DNA from 4 places in the Lysinibacillus sp. HST-98 genome. Region 1 is predicted to be linked to each of the others. Evidence: riboswitches for the same ligand, from Rfam matches in the RefSeq annotation. Region 1 holds a riboswitch; each other region holds the start of a gene.
The links. A riboswitch is a leader RNA that binds a small molecule or an ion and turns the genes downstream of it on or off. The one in region 1 is predicted to bind S-adenosylmethionine.
Positions count from the first base shown of each region.

Region 2: another riboswitch for S-adenosylmethionine. It lies ahead of JIN86_RS09270 (YezD family protein); the one in region 1 lies ahead of JIN86_RS22200 (bifunctional homocysteine S-methyltransferase/methylenetetrahydrofolate reductase).
Region 3: another riboswitch for S-adenosylmethionine. It lies ahead of JIN86_RS12610 (O-acetylhomoserine aminocarboxypropyltransferase/cysteine synthase family protein); the one in region 1 lies ahead of JIN86_RS22200 (bifunctional homocysteine S-methyltransferase/methylenetetrahydrofolate reductase).
Region 4: another riboswitch for S-adenosylmethionine. It lies ahead of JIN86_RS12255 (MetQ/NlpA family ABC transporter substrate-binding protein); the one in region 1 lies ahead of JIN86_RS22200 (bifunctional homocysteine S-methyltransferase/methylenetetrahydrofolate reductase).

Region 1 covers NZ_JAENHX010000014.1:77,703-81,879, reverse strand. The annotation lists gene metH (methionine synthase) at 1-375, opposite strand, end outside; gene JIN86_RS22200 (bifunctional homocysteine S-methyltransferase/methylenetetrahydrofolate reductase) at 368-2,215, opposite strand; SAM riboswitch class I at 2,305-2,405, opposite strand; gene JIN86_RS22195 (protoporphyrinogen oxidase) at 2,505-3,899, opposite strand; gene JIN86_RS24025 (methyl-accepting chemotaxis protein) at 4,140-4,177, opposite strand, start outside.
Region 2 covers NZ_JAENHX010000003.1:140,048-144,224, forward strand. The annotation lists gene JIN86_RS09260 (TetR/AcrR family transcriptional regulator) at 1-315, shown strand, start outside; gene JIN86_RS09265 (DUF418 domain-containing protein) at 299-1,393, shown strand; SAM riboswitch class I at 1,564-1,659, shown strand; gene JIN86_RS09270 (YezD family protein) at 1,730-1,885, shown strand; gene JIN86_RS09275 (flavin reductase family protein) at 1,976-2,461, opposite strand; gene JIN86_RS09280 (VOC family protein) at 2,611-3,396, shown strand; gene JIN86_RS09285 (amphi-Trp domain-containing protein) at 3,928-4,177, opposite strand, start outside.
Region 3 covers NZ_JAENHX010000004.1:380,861-385,037, forward strand. The annotation lists gene JIN86_RS12610 (O-acetylhomoserine aminocarboxypropyltransferase/cysteine synthase family protein) at 291-1,592, opposite strand; SAM riboswitch class I at 1,709-1,822, opposite strand; gene JIN86_RS12615 (glycerol-3-phosphate acyltransferase) at 1,976-2,608, shown strand; gene JIN86_RS12620 (DASS family sodium-coupled anion symporter) at 2,804-4,177, shown strand, end outside.
Region 4 covers NZ_JAENHX010000004.1:295,377-299,553, forward strand. The annotation lists gene JIN86_RS12240 (carbon-nitrogen family hydrolase) at 1-38, opposite strand, end outside; gene JIN86_RS12245 (pyridoxal phosphate-dependent aminotransferase) at 135-1,304, shown strand; gene JIN86_RS12250 (PPC domain-containing DNA-binding protein) at 1,347-1,850, opposite strand; SAM riboswitch class I at 1,973-2,077, shown strand; gene JIN86_RS12255 (MetQ/NlpA family ABC transporter substrate-binding protein) at 2,166-2,996, shown strand; gene JIN86_RS12260 (methionine ABC transporter ATP-binding protein) at 3,103-4,128, shown strand; gene JIN86_RS12265 (methionine ABC transporter permease) at 4,121-4,177, shown strand, end outside.

The DNA.
Region 1 (4,177 bases):
TGTTGGCCCCATAGCACCTGCGACAAAACGTGGCCAATCCGATGTGGTATAACGATCTACTGCTTGGCGAGCAATTTCCACTGCACGCTTATTAATTTCTTCTGCTTTTGTGCCAAGATCATATTCATTTAACACAAGAGGCGTCCCACCAAATGTATTTGTACAAATAATATCTGCGCCTGCCTCTAGGTATTTATGGTGAATTTTTTCAATAACATCTGGTCTAGTAAGCACAAGATTTTCATTACAGCCATCAAATTCCTCGCCACCAAAATCCTCTGCTGCTAAATTTTCATTTTGTAGCATTGTTCCCATTGCGCCATCAAGAATTAAAATACGTTTCTCTAATTGCTCTTCAATCGAGTGCTTAGCCATGTATACTTACTCCTTTTTTCTGTTCATCCAATTGCTCTATATATTTCATCAACTCTAATGTCACATCGTAACGTAAAAATGGTGTAATAAGGTAAATCCCATTGAAATATTGCGTAGCCACTTCTACTAATTCTTTTGCTATGGAAATCCCTTCCAATACCGCCCTTTCCTTATCTTCTCCACATGCTTTCATTCTTGTTAAGGCATCTTCAGATAATTTGATACCTGGCACTTCATGATGTAAAAATTCAGCACTTTTATAACTCGTAACAGGCATAATACCGATATAAATGGGAGCTTGTAAATGCTTTGTTGCCTCATAAATCTCTACAATTTTCTCTTTCGTATATACTGGTTGAGAAATGAAGTAGTCTGCCCCATGCTCAATTTTATTCTCCAAGCGTTTCACAGCACGTTCTAACACACGGACGTTTGGATTAAATGCAGCAGCAACTGAAAAATTTGCTTTTTTACGAAGTGGCTTACCTGAGAAAGAGACCCCTTCATTTAATTGCTTAATTAATTGGATTAGCTCCATGGAAGATACATCATAAACACTTGTCGCACCTGGGAAATCTCCTACTTTCGTTGGATCACCCGTAACGGCCAACACATCATGAATACCTAAAGCATTTAACCCCATTAAATGAGATTGTAGACCAATTAAATTACGGTCTCGACATGTAATATGAGTTAGTGGGCGTACACCATGTGAACTCTTCAACAATGCGCCCATTGCAATATTGCTAATACGTGGAGAGGCCAATGAATTGTCTGCCATCATAACTACATCTGCACCTGCATCATATAATTGCTTTGCTCCTTCAAGGAACCCGTCAATCTCTAAATGTCTAGGTGTATCCAACTCTACTATGACAGAGCGTTCACGTTTAACTTTTTCATGAAGAGGCTCATACTTTGTTGGCTCCGCTTCCCGAACAATCTCAATCTTTTTAGGCTTCGCATGCTTCTCCTGAACCGGTGATAACTCTTCTAAATACTTCTTTGCTGCTGCAATATGTTTGGGTGTTGTACCACAGCAGCCCCCTATTAGGCGTACACCTTGATCACGCAATTCAACAGCCGCTCGACCAAAATAATCAGCTTCTGACTCATAAACGACACGCCCATCCTCTAAGTCCAGAAGTGATGCATTCGGGTAGGCCGACATAAATGCCTTATGAGGAAGTTCTACACCTTCAAATGCCTGAATTGTATGGTGTGGACCTAGTCGACAATTGACACCAACAATATCCGCACCTAAGACTTCAAGCTCATGGAGAGCATTATTTAAAGACACCCCATTTTGTAAAACACCAGGCTCATGCATAGAAACTTGTGCAATAATCGGCAATTTTGTTTTTTCTCGTAGCATCTTTAAGGTTGCTGTTAATTCTTCAAAATCATAATAAGTTTCAAGTAAAAGGCCATCTGGATTCCCTGCAAGTAAGACTCTTGCTTGTTCTTCAATAGTCGCTAATATTTCATCCAAGGTTGCATCACTTTTACGAATTCCCCGAATACCACCAATTGTTCCTAAAACAAATTGACCGCCATCAGCCGCTGCTCGTTTTGCGATGGTGATAGCAGCTTCATTAAATTGTTGAACACGTGATTCTAATCCATAGCGAGCTAATTTAATGGCATTTGCACCGTACGTATTCGTTTGAATGATGTCAGCACCAGCTGCAATATATTCTCTATGAATCTTTTCAATTAACTCGGGTCTCTGAACATTCATTTCCTCATGGCAATACTCCAATCCATAGCCGTATAGCACTGTGCCTATTGCACCGTCTGCCGTCAATACATGCGTTTTTAACCTTTCAAGCAATCCCATAAAATTAGCCTCGCTTCCTATGTCTCTATATAATAAAAAGCCTTCTTTCATAAAAAAAGAAGGCTTTAACGATTCATCATTGTTGTTCCTTCTCATCTTCGACTCAACGGTCTTCTGGATTTAGCACCTGACAATAAAGTTGGTTGCTGAAGCTTCAATGGGCCAGTCCCTCTGCTTCTCTTGATAAGAATTAAGTATGAATTTTTTAAATAATTAAAAGAATCATATCGTTTACTGACGAATGAGTCAAGACTATTTCACATAACAAAGTTTTTTTCCACTTAAAAACTTAGAAATTGGCAAGCTCCTTTGCAAGCTCTTCGCCAATTTTTTTCCCGTTTTGAATGCAAGCACCAATACCTACGCCAAAATATGAGCACCCTGCAATCGATAAATTAGGATATTTCTCATGTAATTCTTGTAGTAACCCTTGTAATGCCTCACGATGCGCTAGATCATATTTAGGCATTTGATCAATCCATTTTGTTACATTCACAACGGTTGGCTGCTCTTCTATTCCTAGGCTCTTTCTCACATCTTCTAAAGCAACTGCTGCCAATTCTTCATCCGTCATGGCACGTAGTTGCTCATAGGCTGGATTGATGCTCTTATAAAAGAGTCGCACAAGTAATTTATTTTCTTTCGATGTATGCTTCCATTTACGACTAGTCCAAGTTGCTGCATTACAAGTAACGTCTGAATTATGGGAAACAATATAACCTGTTCCATCTGCTGGCAATTTAGCATCTGGCACATCAAAACCTAGATAGATAGTAATCGCTGATGCTGTCGTAAATCGATCAAAATAGCGGTTTAAAGATTCATCCTGTAGCAGATTTTGGACAGTATCGTTCGGTAATGCTAAAACGACATAATCTGACTCAATAATTTCACCATTAGCTAAGGAAATAGTGTATTTCTTATCTTGTTTTTGAACATTTAAAGTAGTAACACCCTTGATAATTTCTACATCGGATAAGGTTTGTTCAAGTCGATCAATTAAAGAAGATAAACCTTTTTTAAAGGATATAAATTTTTTGTTCGCTGCTTTAACAAATTGCTCACGATTCGCATCAAAGCCTTTAATAATACTTCCATAATCATTCTTATAATCAATCAAATACGGTAAAGTAGAGCCAATAGAAAGCTGATGTAAATCTCCCGAATAAACACCTGCAAGGACTGGTGCAATTTGATTTTTCACCAGTTCCTCTCCTAAATAGTAAGTTAAAAATTCACCGATTGAACTTTCCTTTGTGAAGCTATTGTTTGGCAATGTTAAATCCTTCAACGCTTCTTTTTTTCCTTGCTCGGAAATAAGTGTACTTTCCTCTAAGGATGCTAAACTCATCGGTATTCCAAAAGTTGAATCTGCCGGAATAGCATGTAACTCATTATTCGTATAAATATAAGAAATACCTGTTTCGTTGTAAACTAGTTCCGCCTCAAAATCAAGCTCCCGCACGAGTTCCATAACGCCTTGATGACGGGCTACAATAGAATCAGCACCCGTTTCCATGATGAAACCTTTTTCATGTGCTGAATATAATTTGCCTCCTAAATATGTATTTTTTTCTATAAGCACTAGACGAACATCTAAATTATGTTCCTTTACTTGACGTTGCAAATAATGCATTGTACATAGTCCTGTAATACCGCCGCCTAAAACAACAACTGTTTTCATCATAACCGCCCCTATTATTCATTCTTTCTACAGTATAATCCTTTTTTCATTGAAAATTACGTTAAACCCTTTACAAATTTAGCAAAAATAGAGCTATTTCATCAGTGAAATAGCTCTTACTTTATAAATCTCTATAAGATTGATCCTCTATAGTAATGACTTCACAACAAACATTTTAATAGGTACTATAGTGTTTATTACGTCTAAAAACATAAAAAATAGGATGTAAATGTTAGTAGTCTATCCTTTTAAATTTTGCGCAAAGCTCGCTAATTTTT
Region 2 (4,177 bases), on a different contig from region 1:
GACAAGGACCCTTATTTTAATAAAATATTTAATCAATATGTACTATTAGCGGCTCGCGATGAAAACTATAAAAGACAATTAGTAGAGCTAGAAACCAGCTTTTTAACAAGCTTTGTTACTATCCTACGATATGGCGTACAGCTAGGCGTGTTAGAGGATACTCCCCATATAGAAGCGAAGGCACAGATGCTAGCCCTGGTCTATGATAATATCGGTAATTTCATGTTAACAGGCAACCAATTGAACTATAGGGCTATTTGGAAGGAGGCTGTACATAGCGTTATTCAAGGGGGCAAAGATGACAAAAAGAAATGATGATCGGCGCATTGAAGGTCTTGATTTTGCAAGAGCTCTCGCCATGCTTGGCATGTTCATTGTCAATTTTGGCGTTATAACAGGTTCTACAACGAATGGTTCAACATGGTTAATTGCCTTCCAACATCTTTTCGAGGGACGTGCTTCAGCCGTATTTGTCATGCTAGCAGGAATAGGGACAGCCTTCATGACTCGTCAGGCTAGAGAGAGTAAGGACCCAATCCTTCTTCGTCAAAATCGACTTACTTTGTGGAAGAGGGCGCTTTTGTTATTTACGATAGGGATACTATTATATGTGATCGGCTGGACAGGAGATATATTACATTATTATGGCGTGTATATGTTTGTTGCTGCTTGGTTGATTGCCCAATCCAAGAAAATGATGATCTTCATAATCGGTGCCATCCTTATCCTTTCACAATGGCTCCAAATTCAGTTTAATTACCTTGCTGGTTGGCATCCAACATATGTGTTACTAGAGTATCTTGATTTTTGGACACCAGCTGGATTTATAAGAAATTTGATGTTTAATGGCTATCACCCTCTATTCCCCTGGATTTGCTTCTTTCTGATAGGTATGGTGATAGGCACATTAGATTTAACAAATCATACATTAAGAAAAAACTTACTGGTGACAGGTTTATTGCTAGTCATCATGACTGAGACTTGTTCAACGTTATTCATTAAGATGACAACCATTCATTTATTAGATGTAGAGAGTGCATTGTATTTATTTGATACAGGACCGATTCCACCGAATATGATGTATGTCCTATCTAATTCGGCTTCGGCTATTGTCATCATTGTGGGCTCCATCTATCTTGTAGAGACATGTAAAAATAAAGTTATTCAATCTTTCATATTAACAGGACAAATGTCTTTAACGCATTATGTTGGCCATGTTGTTATAGGCATTGGAATACTAATTATTTGCCAAAAGCTGGAGAACCAAACACTTGCTTTTTCCATGCTGTATGCCTGCTGTTATTTTTTAGGATGTGTCTTTGTTTCAGTATGGTGGAGGGCTAAACATCATCGAGGCCCACTTGAATTCATGATGAGGAAATGGAGCTTGTAATAAATTAATGGAGTGCCATCTATTTCTCACTGACTAGGCATAAAATACTTTAGGTATAGGGAGTCTTTTAATCTAAACGACATATTGCATAGTATTCAACTAGGTTTTCTAATATTTTGTATTGACATTCCTATAGCAGAATTATAGAATTATTTTCAAGAAACGCAGTACTCTTATCAAGAGAGGTGGAGGGACTTGGCCCAATGAAGCCTCGGCAACCGAAAAACAGGTGCCAAATCCAACAGATGGTGTCTGAGAGATAGGAGGGGCTATCAATCAGTTTGATGCGTTGGCCTCTTTATGAACAATAAGGATAAAAAAGAAGGGGTGTATCGTATGGCTCAGTCAGTAAAAGTAGATGATAAGAAATTAGAGGCAATTGCGAAGGCGATTCAAAATCTTGAATTTGGTGAAGTGCATATTACGATTCAAGATGGTGTGATTGTGCAAATTAATAGGCTTGAAAAGCAGAGATTTCCGCAGAAAAAATAACCATGATTTCAGTAGAACTTATGTCAAACGGCCACCTATAAGCATGAAGGATTTCCTGTGCTTACAAGTGGCCCTTTTTTTGTGTAAAGGCTAGCTATAAAAGCTTTTTGGTATGGGACCGATATGACGGCGATGATACAGCAAGGGCTCTTTTTGAGCATTTGTAATATCTACGACCTGCCCTATAAAAATGGTATGGTCACCAGCATCGATTTGCTGAAATGTTTTACATTGTAAATTAGCTGCTGTATCATGTAAAATCGGTAGTCCTAAAGAGGAAGTGGACCATGTTGCTTGTGCAAAGCGATCAGGGATTTTACTAGCAAATAGTGTACATAAATGCTCTTGATCACTCGCTAAAATATTGACCGCAAAATTTGGCGCAGTCGTGAAATAGGGATGGAGCTGAGATTTTTTATCGAGTGACCACAAAATAAGGAGCGGGTCGATTGAAACAGATGCAAAGGAATTGACGGTTAAGCCAATCGGTTTTGTGTCATGACATGTCGTGACAACTGTTACGCCTGTAGGGTAATTACCTAATGCCAATTTAAAAGCAGCTACTAAATCTGTCATTCAAATCACCTCTTTATGAAATTAGTGAACGGAGTTTGTAGGTAAACGAAACTTTTTTTCATATCCTACTAGTAACTCCTTTTCTTGAGTAAATTTTAAACTAATCAAACATACAGGTAAAGGTAATGGGGAAAGAAAGGGGAATGGCCATGACTTTATATTTTGATCATCTGGTTCATCAAGTGGAATCACCAGAAAATATAAAGGTTTTCTTCAATAAACGAAATGTCCATACAGTGAATGGTGGGCAGCACACGATGTGGGGGACTTATAATACGTTAAGCTACTTTGGCTTAAGCTATATTGAACAAATTGCTATCTATGATCGTGATTTATTTGAGCAAGCGGCACAATACCCATATTCCCTACATTATACGTTTAAACGTGATCAAGAGCGCCAGGGATTTTCTCGAATTGCTCTGCGCACAAAAAATATTGAGGAAGAGGCTCGACGATTGCGAGCATTTGGCTATGAAGTATATGGACCAGATGCATGTAGCAGAACAAGACCAGATGGCACGGTGGTAGAATGGAAGCTACTGCATTTTGGTAAGCCAGATCTGCCAATTGATTTTCCATTTTTGATTGAATGGGCGGAGGAAGATGAAGAACGCTTTGTTCAATTAAAAGCAAGTGGTGCCATTGATGTCAAACAGGCTATAACGATGGAATCCGTCCAATTCTACGTCAAGGACATGCAGGCAACAGTACAGCTGTGGCAAGAGGTGTTACAGCTACCAGAGCCTACGCAATATGAGCAGTATATGTCACTACAGCTACCGAATATGCGTTTAGATTTCTATAAGGAAGAGAGTGCGATGACAATGACACTCGGTCATGTCAAAGAGGGACCATTTGGTGTGACATTAAAGGATCCTAAACGAACAAAAGAAACATTAGTTTGCCCTGGTGCTTTTTATTGGATAAATCGATAAGGAGAAAAGGCTGGGCCATAACTAACTGGGACCTTCATTAAGCCGAATAATCTTTAAATTAACAAAACATGATAACTAGAAAAACCGAACTATTCCAAAACACTTCGTGAGCATTTCAGTGGATAGTTCGGTATTTTTGTTGGCTGAAACACTTTTGCCCAAACACTTTACATAGTGTCGAAAACAAGAACATCCATAGAATTTCTGATGCAGGCTACTTGCTTTCCTGTTAGCGGGCCGCTTCCTCCGCTATCGCTACAATCCACTAACTTTTAGCAAAGGTGTTCACTACTCATTTATCGAGAGGTGTTGTCACTCATCACTTTTCTACTATGAAAAAACAAAAGCCACTTTTTTAGAATGGTTGATTGGAATGCAGCGTCATTCCTAGGGGATTTAGCGTTACAGAGGAGGCTCTGGAGCGAAAACAATCCTTCACCTTGCTAAAAGGTTTTAGCTAGTGACATGATCTTTATTCAACAGTATGGAAAAATCCACTTCATCTGAGAAGTGGATTTTCGTTGCCAATTGTTATTCGATGGTCATTTTTTTCGGTGTTTCTGTACCTGTATACCAATCAAACTCAATTTCAAATGAATGCTTGTCGCCCTTTTTGGTATAGGAGTATTCGATTTTGAGCTGTTCACTTGGGCTGACAACTGTTGGCTCTGTGCCTTGAACAAAAGTGAATTCACCATTTTCTTTAAGCTTTTTTGCAATCGTTTCCAGTGTTGCCGCAAATTCTGCTACACTTTGTCGTTCTTTATGCTTCAAAATAACT
Region 3 (4,177 bases), on a different contig from region 1:
ACTGGCTAGGCAACTACTCTTCTATATATTCAAAAGTGGGGGAGCACTTATGAAAACATTTACCTTTTTTTAAAAATTTTTGTACTGTTAACTTATTTCTTAGTATATAACGTGGATTTAACAAAGTCAATAATACATATAAAATTACTTGGTATTATTTTTTATAAGGTTCTGATAATTAATGGGTGCAGTAATAGATTGATGTAGCAACGTTTAACGCATTACCAAATGAGGCTAATCGAATGAGAAAATACGTTAACGTCACAACATTTTACCATTTGCTTTAAACTTTAAGCTTCTACTGTTTGTTCAGTTGTTGTAGCCTGTGTAATGGCTTGATCTAAATCAGCAATAATATCCTCTACTGCCTCTAAACCGATGGATAAGCGAATGAGCGACTCGGTTACACCAGCTTGAACTAATTCTTCTGCTGATAGTTGCTGATGAGTAGTGGAAGCTGGATGAATAATTAATGACTTTGCATCACCTACATTTGCTACATGTGAAAATAATTTCACGCTATCAATAAGCTTTCGCCCAGCTTCTCGTCCACCCTTGATGCCAAATGTAAGCACTGAACCGAAGCCATTTCTTAAATATTTTTTTGCTAACTCATGTGTCGGAAAATCTTCTAGGCCATTATAATTTACATACTCCACAGATGGGTGGTTTTGTAAATACTCAGCCACTGCCAATGCATTTTCATTGTGTTTAGGGATACGCAGATGAAGCGTTTCTAACCCTTGCAATAAATTAAAGGCAGCATCAGCACTTAATGTTGGACCAAAATCACGTAATAATTGTACACGTAGCTTTGTAGCAAAGGCTGCAGAAGCTGTATCAATTCCATAACGTAGCCCATGGTAAGAGGCATCTGGTTCAGTAAAACCAGGGAATCGACCGCTAGTCCAATCAAACTTACCAGCGTCTACAACAACGCCCCCTAAAGTTGTACCATGACCTCCTATCCATTTAGTTGCAGAATGAACTACAACATCTGCGCCGTATTCAATAGGTGTAGAACCATAAGGAGAAGCGAACGTGCTGTCAATAATTAATGGTAGACCATTATCATGTGCAATTTTAGCTACTGCTTCAATATCTAAAACCTTTAAACTTGGATTACCATAAACCTCTGCAAAGACCGCTTTTGTTTTATCAGTAATCGCTGCTTTGAAATTCTCTGGGTTTGTTTCATCTACAAAAATTGTTTTAATACCATAGTTTGGTAATGTGTTAGCAAATAAATTATACGTACCACCATATAAAGAACTAGCTGCTACTATCTCATCACCCGCTCCAGCTAGATTTAAAATGGAAAATGCGATAGCTGCTGCACCAGATGAAAGTGCTACTGCTGCTGTTCCACCTTCCAATAAAGCCACACGTTTTTCAAACACATCAACTGTTGGATTGGTAATTCGTGTGTAAATGTTCCCTGCTTCCTCTAAGGCAAAAAGACGTTGCGCATGAGCAGTATCTTTAAATACGAAAGCAGTTGAGCGATAGACTGGAACTGTGCGAGAACCCGTCACTGGGTCTGGCTCTTGACCACCATGCAACAGCAATGTTTCTGGTTTAAAATTTGTCATTGTGTACCTCCAAATGGTTATTTTTTTACGATGGTACCGGAGATGAGGAGGATTTTTCTGTAGAAAACAAAAACCCTCTTCAGCTAAGAAGAGGGTTGCGGTTGCAAGTTTTCCTCCCCTTATCTGCCAGATCCAAGTAAGAATCTGTAGGAATTAGCACCTTAGTAAGCTCATTGCTTACTGGTTGCCGGGCATCATAGGGCCTATCCCTCCGCCGCTCTTGATAAGAGTATGAGATTCAATTTCCATCGTTGTTACACAGTATAAACATAGAGTTTTTTTCTGTCAACATGTAAATTTTATTTTTTCCGAAACTTCTGTCTGCTCTTATACGTAATATGAACGCATACACTATTTTAAAAAATTTTGAGAGGAGTATTTTTATGGTAAAGGCCGTGATCATTTTTCTTATGATTGGCTATTTAATAGGCTGTATTCACGGCTCTAAAGTGGCTCAATTTTTATCGGGGGTTGATTTAAAAAAGGCAGGCCACGGTAATGCTGGTGCCTCTAATGCTACTCTTTCCCTTGGCTGGAAATATGGCGTTTTAGTAGCCCTCATCGATATAGTCAAAGGTGTTGTGGCTATTATAGGTGCGCATTTTTATCTAGCTGACGCCATTCATTTAACAGAAGAACAAATTTGGCTGCTTACTTATATTATGGCTGCTGGGGTTATTTTAGGTCATAATTTCCCCTTCTACATGGGCTTCAATGGCGGGAAAGGAACTGCCTCCATTATTGGTATTTTACTTGCTGTTGATTGGAAGATTGGTTTATTTGCACTTATTTTATTTGTTATTTTATCCTTTGCAACAAATTATTTAATTGTTGGTGTTCTAGAATTTTATCTCGTGTTTTGTACAGCAACTTATTTATGGATTCCTGGCATTGGCCCAACCATTATAGCTCTTCTTCTTTTTGGCATAGCCATCATCCTGCACCTTGAAAATATTAAACGATTAGTCAATGGCACAGAGCCTAAAGTAACTTCTGCCTTTAAGAAAAAGAAATAATATTTCATGGATATTTTTGTATTCTTTGTGACCATGTATTTTCTCTTTATCTACTCATATTGCTGTAAAAAACACAATTTTCACATCGATTTTTTTCTACAATAAAATCAACATATTCTTATCTTAATAAAACATTATACAGGCCGATGTTATGGATAATAATCGTCATTTTTATTGCAGAAAGGATGAGAAAATATGTCTTCCCCAAAGCAAGCAGCTACAAAACTTAATTTAAAGCCACTATGGATTGGCTTGGCATTCGCGTTACTAATCATTATTACCTTTTTACCTAACAATGGTGATTTACCTATAGCTGGGCAACGAGCTTTAGCCATTTTAGCTTTTGCAGTCATCCTTTGGGTTACAGAGGCCGTTTCATATCCTGTGAGCTCGGCCATGATCATTGCACTAGTAACTGTTTTACTAGGACTCGCTCCGTCAATGGATAATCCAACTACAGAGCTAGGAACAGCTAGCGCATTAAAATTATCTTTAAGTGGCTTTAGTAATTCTGCCGTTGCTTTAGTAGCAGCAGCTCTTTTTCTAGCCGCAGCAATGCAAATTACTAATCTACATAAACGACTTGCACTTTGGATTCTTTCACTGGTAGGAACGAAAACAAAAGCTATCGTATTTGGCGCTATTTTAGTCTCTATCGTCCTCGCATTTTTTGTACCTTCTGCTACAGCACGAGCTGGCGCAGTAGTACCGATTTTGCTTGGAATGGTGGCAGCATTTGGTTTACCACGTGATAGTCGGCTTGCTGCCTTATTAGTTATTACTTCGGTACAAGCCGTTTCCATTTGGAATATTGGTATTAAAACTGCAGCAGCTCAAAATATGGTGGCTTTAAACTTTATCCAAGAGCAATTTAATGTGGATATTTCATGGGGTGCTTGGCTACTTTATGCCGCCCCCTTCTCAATTATTATGTCGATCTTTTTATTTTTCATTATGATTGCTTTAATTAAACCTGAGACTAGCAATATCGAAGGTGGTAAAGAGGTCATCAAAAAACAGCTTGCAGAGCTTGGCCCATTAAAGGCTCCTGAAATTCGTTTAATCATTACATCCGTAGTTTTACTATTTTTCTGGGCAACTGAAGGAAAACTACATCCATTTGATACGACAACAGTCACAATTATTGCTATCGCGATTCTATTAATGCCTAAAATCGGTGTGTATTCGTGGAAGGAAGTTGAGCCTCATATTCCATGGGGAACAATTATCGTCTTTGCGGTAGGCATTATGTTAGGAACCATTTTACTAAATACGCAAGGTGCTGCATGGTTATCAGATAAAGTTTTTGGTTCACTCGGGCTAGATACTATGCCTTTACTAGCAACCATCGCACTCGTAACTTTATTTAACATTTTGATTCATTTAGGCTTTGCAAGCGCAACTAGCTTAGCCTCAGCACTTATACCTGTGTTTATCGTTTTAGCCTCCACATTAACGGCTAATGTTGATCAAGTTGGTTTTGTTATTGTGCAACAATTCGTCATAAGCTTTGGCTTCCTATTACCAATTAGTGCACCACAAAACATGCTTGCCTATGGTACAGGCTCC
Region 4 (4,177 bases), on a different contig from region 1:
CCAAAGCCAACATTTAATTGAATACATCCGATTTTCATATCCATTCCTCCTCTAGACAATTAACAGAAAAAGTAATACTATTTGCTTCATATTCTTCAATAATAATTATTATATTCTGAAAAAGGTGATCATGCATGGAATTCTCGAAAAAACTACAGCAACTACCCACTCAATTTTTTGCAGCACTCGTTCAAAAAGTAAACTTGGCCCTAGAAGAAGGGCGTGATGTCATTAACCTTGGGCAAGGAAATCCCGATCAGCCAACGCCTACTCACATCATTCAAGCATTACAGGAAGCGGCTGAAAATCCTCAAAACCACAAATATTCACCATTTAGAGGTCTCGCTGAATTACGCCAAGCTGCTGCCGACTTTTATCAACGTGAATATCAGGTAGAACTAAATCCAGATACAGAGGTAGCGATTCTCGGTGGAACAAAAATTGGTCTAGTTGAGTTACCTTTAGCAGTGTTAAACCCTGGTGACACGATGCTCTTACCAGACCCTGGCTATCCAGATTACCTATCAGGTGTTGTACTAGGAGACGTCAATTTTGAAGTGATGCCACTTTTTGCCGAAAACGATTTCTTACCTGATTATGATGCATTACCTGATGAAGTGAAAGAAAAGGTAAAGCTTCTTTACTTAAATTACCCGAACAACCCTACAGGAGGTACAGCATCACTTGCGTTTTTTGAAGAGACTGTTCGCTTTGCGAAGGAACACAATATTATCGTATCACATGATTTTGCTTATGGGGCAATAGGATTTGACGGTAATAAACCAGTTAGCTTCCTTCAAGCAAAGGGTGCAAAAGAAGTAGGAGTTGAAATGTATACACTATCGAAAACCTATAATATGGCTGGCTGGCGTATAGGCTTCGCTGTAGGGAATGCCGAGATAATTGCTGCCATTAATCTTATTCAGGATCATCTGTTTTGTAGCCAATTCCCTGCCATTCAACAAGCCGCAGCAGTAGCACTGACAGGTTCCCAACAATGTGCGGATGAACTACGAGCTACTTATGAGCGTCGCCGAAATGTACTCATTGAAGAAGCTCGAAGAATTGGCTGGCATGTTACGGCTCCAAAAGGCTCCTTCTTCGCATGGCTCCCGGTACCACTAGGCTATACAAGTGAACAGTTCGCTGATCTTTTGCTCGAAAAAGCTGATATCGCTGTAGCAGCAGGTAATGGCTTCGGTCAATATGGTGAAGGCTATGTACGCGTAGGGTTGCTGGTTAGTGAGGAGCGCTTACGTGAAGCAGTCCATAGAATCGAGCAATTACAATTGTTTAATAGATAAATAAGACGTATCCTGTAGCTATCTCTAGCTACAGGATTATTATTATTTTTCAATTTTCCTTGGTTGCCCTAAACCATTTTCTAATGGATAAAATTGAGCATGACCTGTTTCATCATCCCATTTTCGAATATGTTGAATACCTTGTACCTCTGCCAACACTATGTCAGCAGTAATAACAGGGTTTCCCCCTTTTATTAAATGCCCACCTGATACAACACCCCATTGATCACTCATAGAGCCATGGAAATGTGTCTCATATCCACCATCTCGTTTACACACCACACCTGAACCTTGAATAAATTCTAATGGTCCCTCTTTTTCCATCACATCACTAAAACGAACTTGAATTTGAGCTGTTGCATCTGGCACTAAATAAACAAAGCTACTTTTTTGAAAGCTGCCAATACAGCTTACAATTGTGGCTGACGCTATATTATTCTCTTCGCAAAGCGCTTCAATCCCTTCAATGATATCTGTTCCTGTTAAAAAACGAGCACTAATAACCTTACCAAATGAACCTATACCATAATTAACTCTTACAGACATCGTTATCCCTCTTTTGCGTCGAAATATTATAATTATATAAAAAATTAAAAAATTATTTATTGACTTACTATACCCTATAAATTATATTAGTTCTATCGGAATTACAAAAAAATATTATAAATCTCTTATCAAGAGTAGCTGAGGGACTGGCCCTATGAAGCTCGGCAACCTCCTTTTTAAAGGAAGGTGCTAAATCCTGCAAACGAACTTCGTTTGATAGATAAGAGAGGACATCTTTTCATGAGCCTCTCTTAATTTGTAAGAGAGTTTTTTTATTTTCAAAAAACCGATAAAAACAATCTTGGAGGTATTTTCATGAAAAAGAAAAATAAATTTTTAGTAGGTTTAGCAAGTTTAACATTAGTAGCAGCTTTAGCAGGCTGTGGCTCTAAAGAAGATAGTAAAAGCCAAGCTGAAGGAATTGATGAAAAGAAAATCGTTGTAGGCGTCACTTCTGGTCCACACGAACAAATTGCAGAAGTAGCCGCTAAAGTAGCAAAAGAAAACGGGCTAGAAGTAGAGCTAAAATCATTTTCTGACTATGTTTTACCTAATACATCCTTAGCTGAAGGTGATCTTGATGCGAACAGCTATCAACACGAGCCTTTCCTGGATACATTTAATAAAGATCATGATACAGATTTAGTACCAGTGGGCAAAACGATTTTAAATCCAATGGGTATCTACTCTGAAAAATATAAATCCTTTGATGACATTCCTGACGGTGCAACGTTTGGCTTACCAAATGACCCAACGAATGGAGCGCGTGCCCTCTTTGTTTTACAGGAAGCTGGCTATATTAAGTTAAAAGATGGCGCAGACTTAACAGCCTCGATTCGTGATGTAGAAGAAAACAAAAAGAATTTAAAATTCATTGAATTAGAGGCAGCTCAAATTCCTAAACAACTTAGTGAAGTAGACGTAGCAGCTATTAATACAAACTTTGCATTAGAAGCTGGTATTAACCCTAAAGATGACTCTATTTTATTGGAATCTACTGATTCTCCATACGTGAACTATATTGTCGTGCGTGCTGAAAATGAAAATGATCCAACAATTCAAAAGTTCGTTGAGGCTTACCAATCTGATGAAGTACGTCAATTCATCGAAGAGGAATTCAAAGGTTCTGTAATCCCTAGCTGGTAATATGTTCAGGAAGCTTCTATAAGCCAAAGAATCTGCCGAAATCCCTCTATAGGAAAACGAGCAGATTCTTGCTTTTTAGAAGGTGGAGAAAGGAGCAAACAATCGCATGATTCAATTACAAAATATCTCAAAAGAATTCAAGTCGAAAAAAGGCATCATAAAAGCTGTGGATGGCATTAATCTTCATGTAAAAAAGGGACAAATTCATGGTGTAATCGGCTATAGTGGTGCTGGTAAAAGTACACTCATTCGTTGTGTTAATCTACTAGAACGTCCTACAGCAGGAAAAGTAGTGATAGACAATGTAGACATTACGACCCTTTCTCTTCAAGAATTACGTCAAACACGCCAAAAAATCGGGATGATCTTCCAGCACTTTAATCTAATAAAAACAGCAACAGTTTACAATAATATTGCAGTTCCCTTAAAGCTTCTAGGCTATAAAGAAGCGGAAGTAAAAAACCGAGTAGCTAAGTATGCTGAAATTGTCGGTTTAACAGATAAACTAGATAGTTACCCAAATCAACTTTCAGGTGGTCAAAAACAGCGTGTGGCGATTGCACGTGCCTTAGCACAGGAACCAGAGATTTTACTTAGTGACGAAGCAACAAGTGCACTTGATCCTGAGACAACGGAAGCCATTCTTGAATTGTTGTTAAAAATTAATCGTGAATTAGGCATTACGATTCTGCTCATCACACATGAAATGAATGTAATTCAAAAAATTTGCGATGAGGTTTCTGTTCTAGAATCAGGGAAAGTTGTGGAATTTGGCACAGCGATTGAACTTTTTGCGAAACCGAAACACCCTACAACGCGAAAGTTTTTAAATACAATTTCACAACGTAATTTATCCCCCTCTCTTATTGAGCAATTAAATGTTTCAGGAAGTGTAATCCGTTTAACATTCCTTGGTGAAAGTACTGGTAAGCCATTATTAGCCGAAGTCACTAAGGTATACGATGTACAACCAAATATTTTAACAGCTAATATTATTGAATTAAAAAACGGTATTGTCGGCAATATTGTGGTGCATTTACATGGCGAGACGCAGATTGTCCAAAAGGCGTTAGCGTATTTTTCAGAAAATGGTGTGGCAGTGGAAGAATTAGGAGGTGCGTTCAATGAGTAGTATCCAAAGTTTCTTTACAGATTGGTCAGATGTTATTGGCAAAGCAATT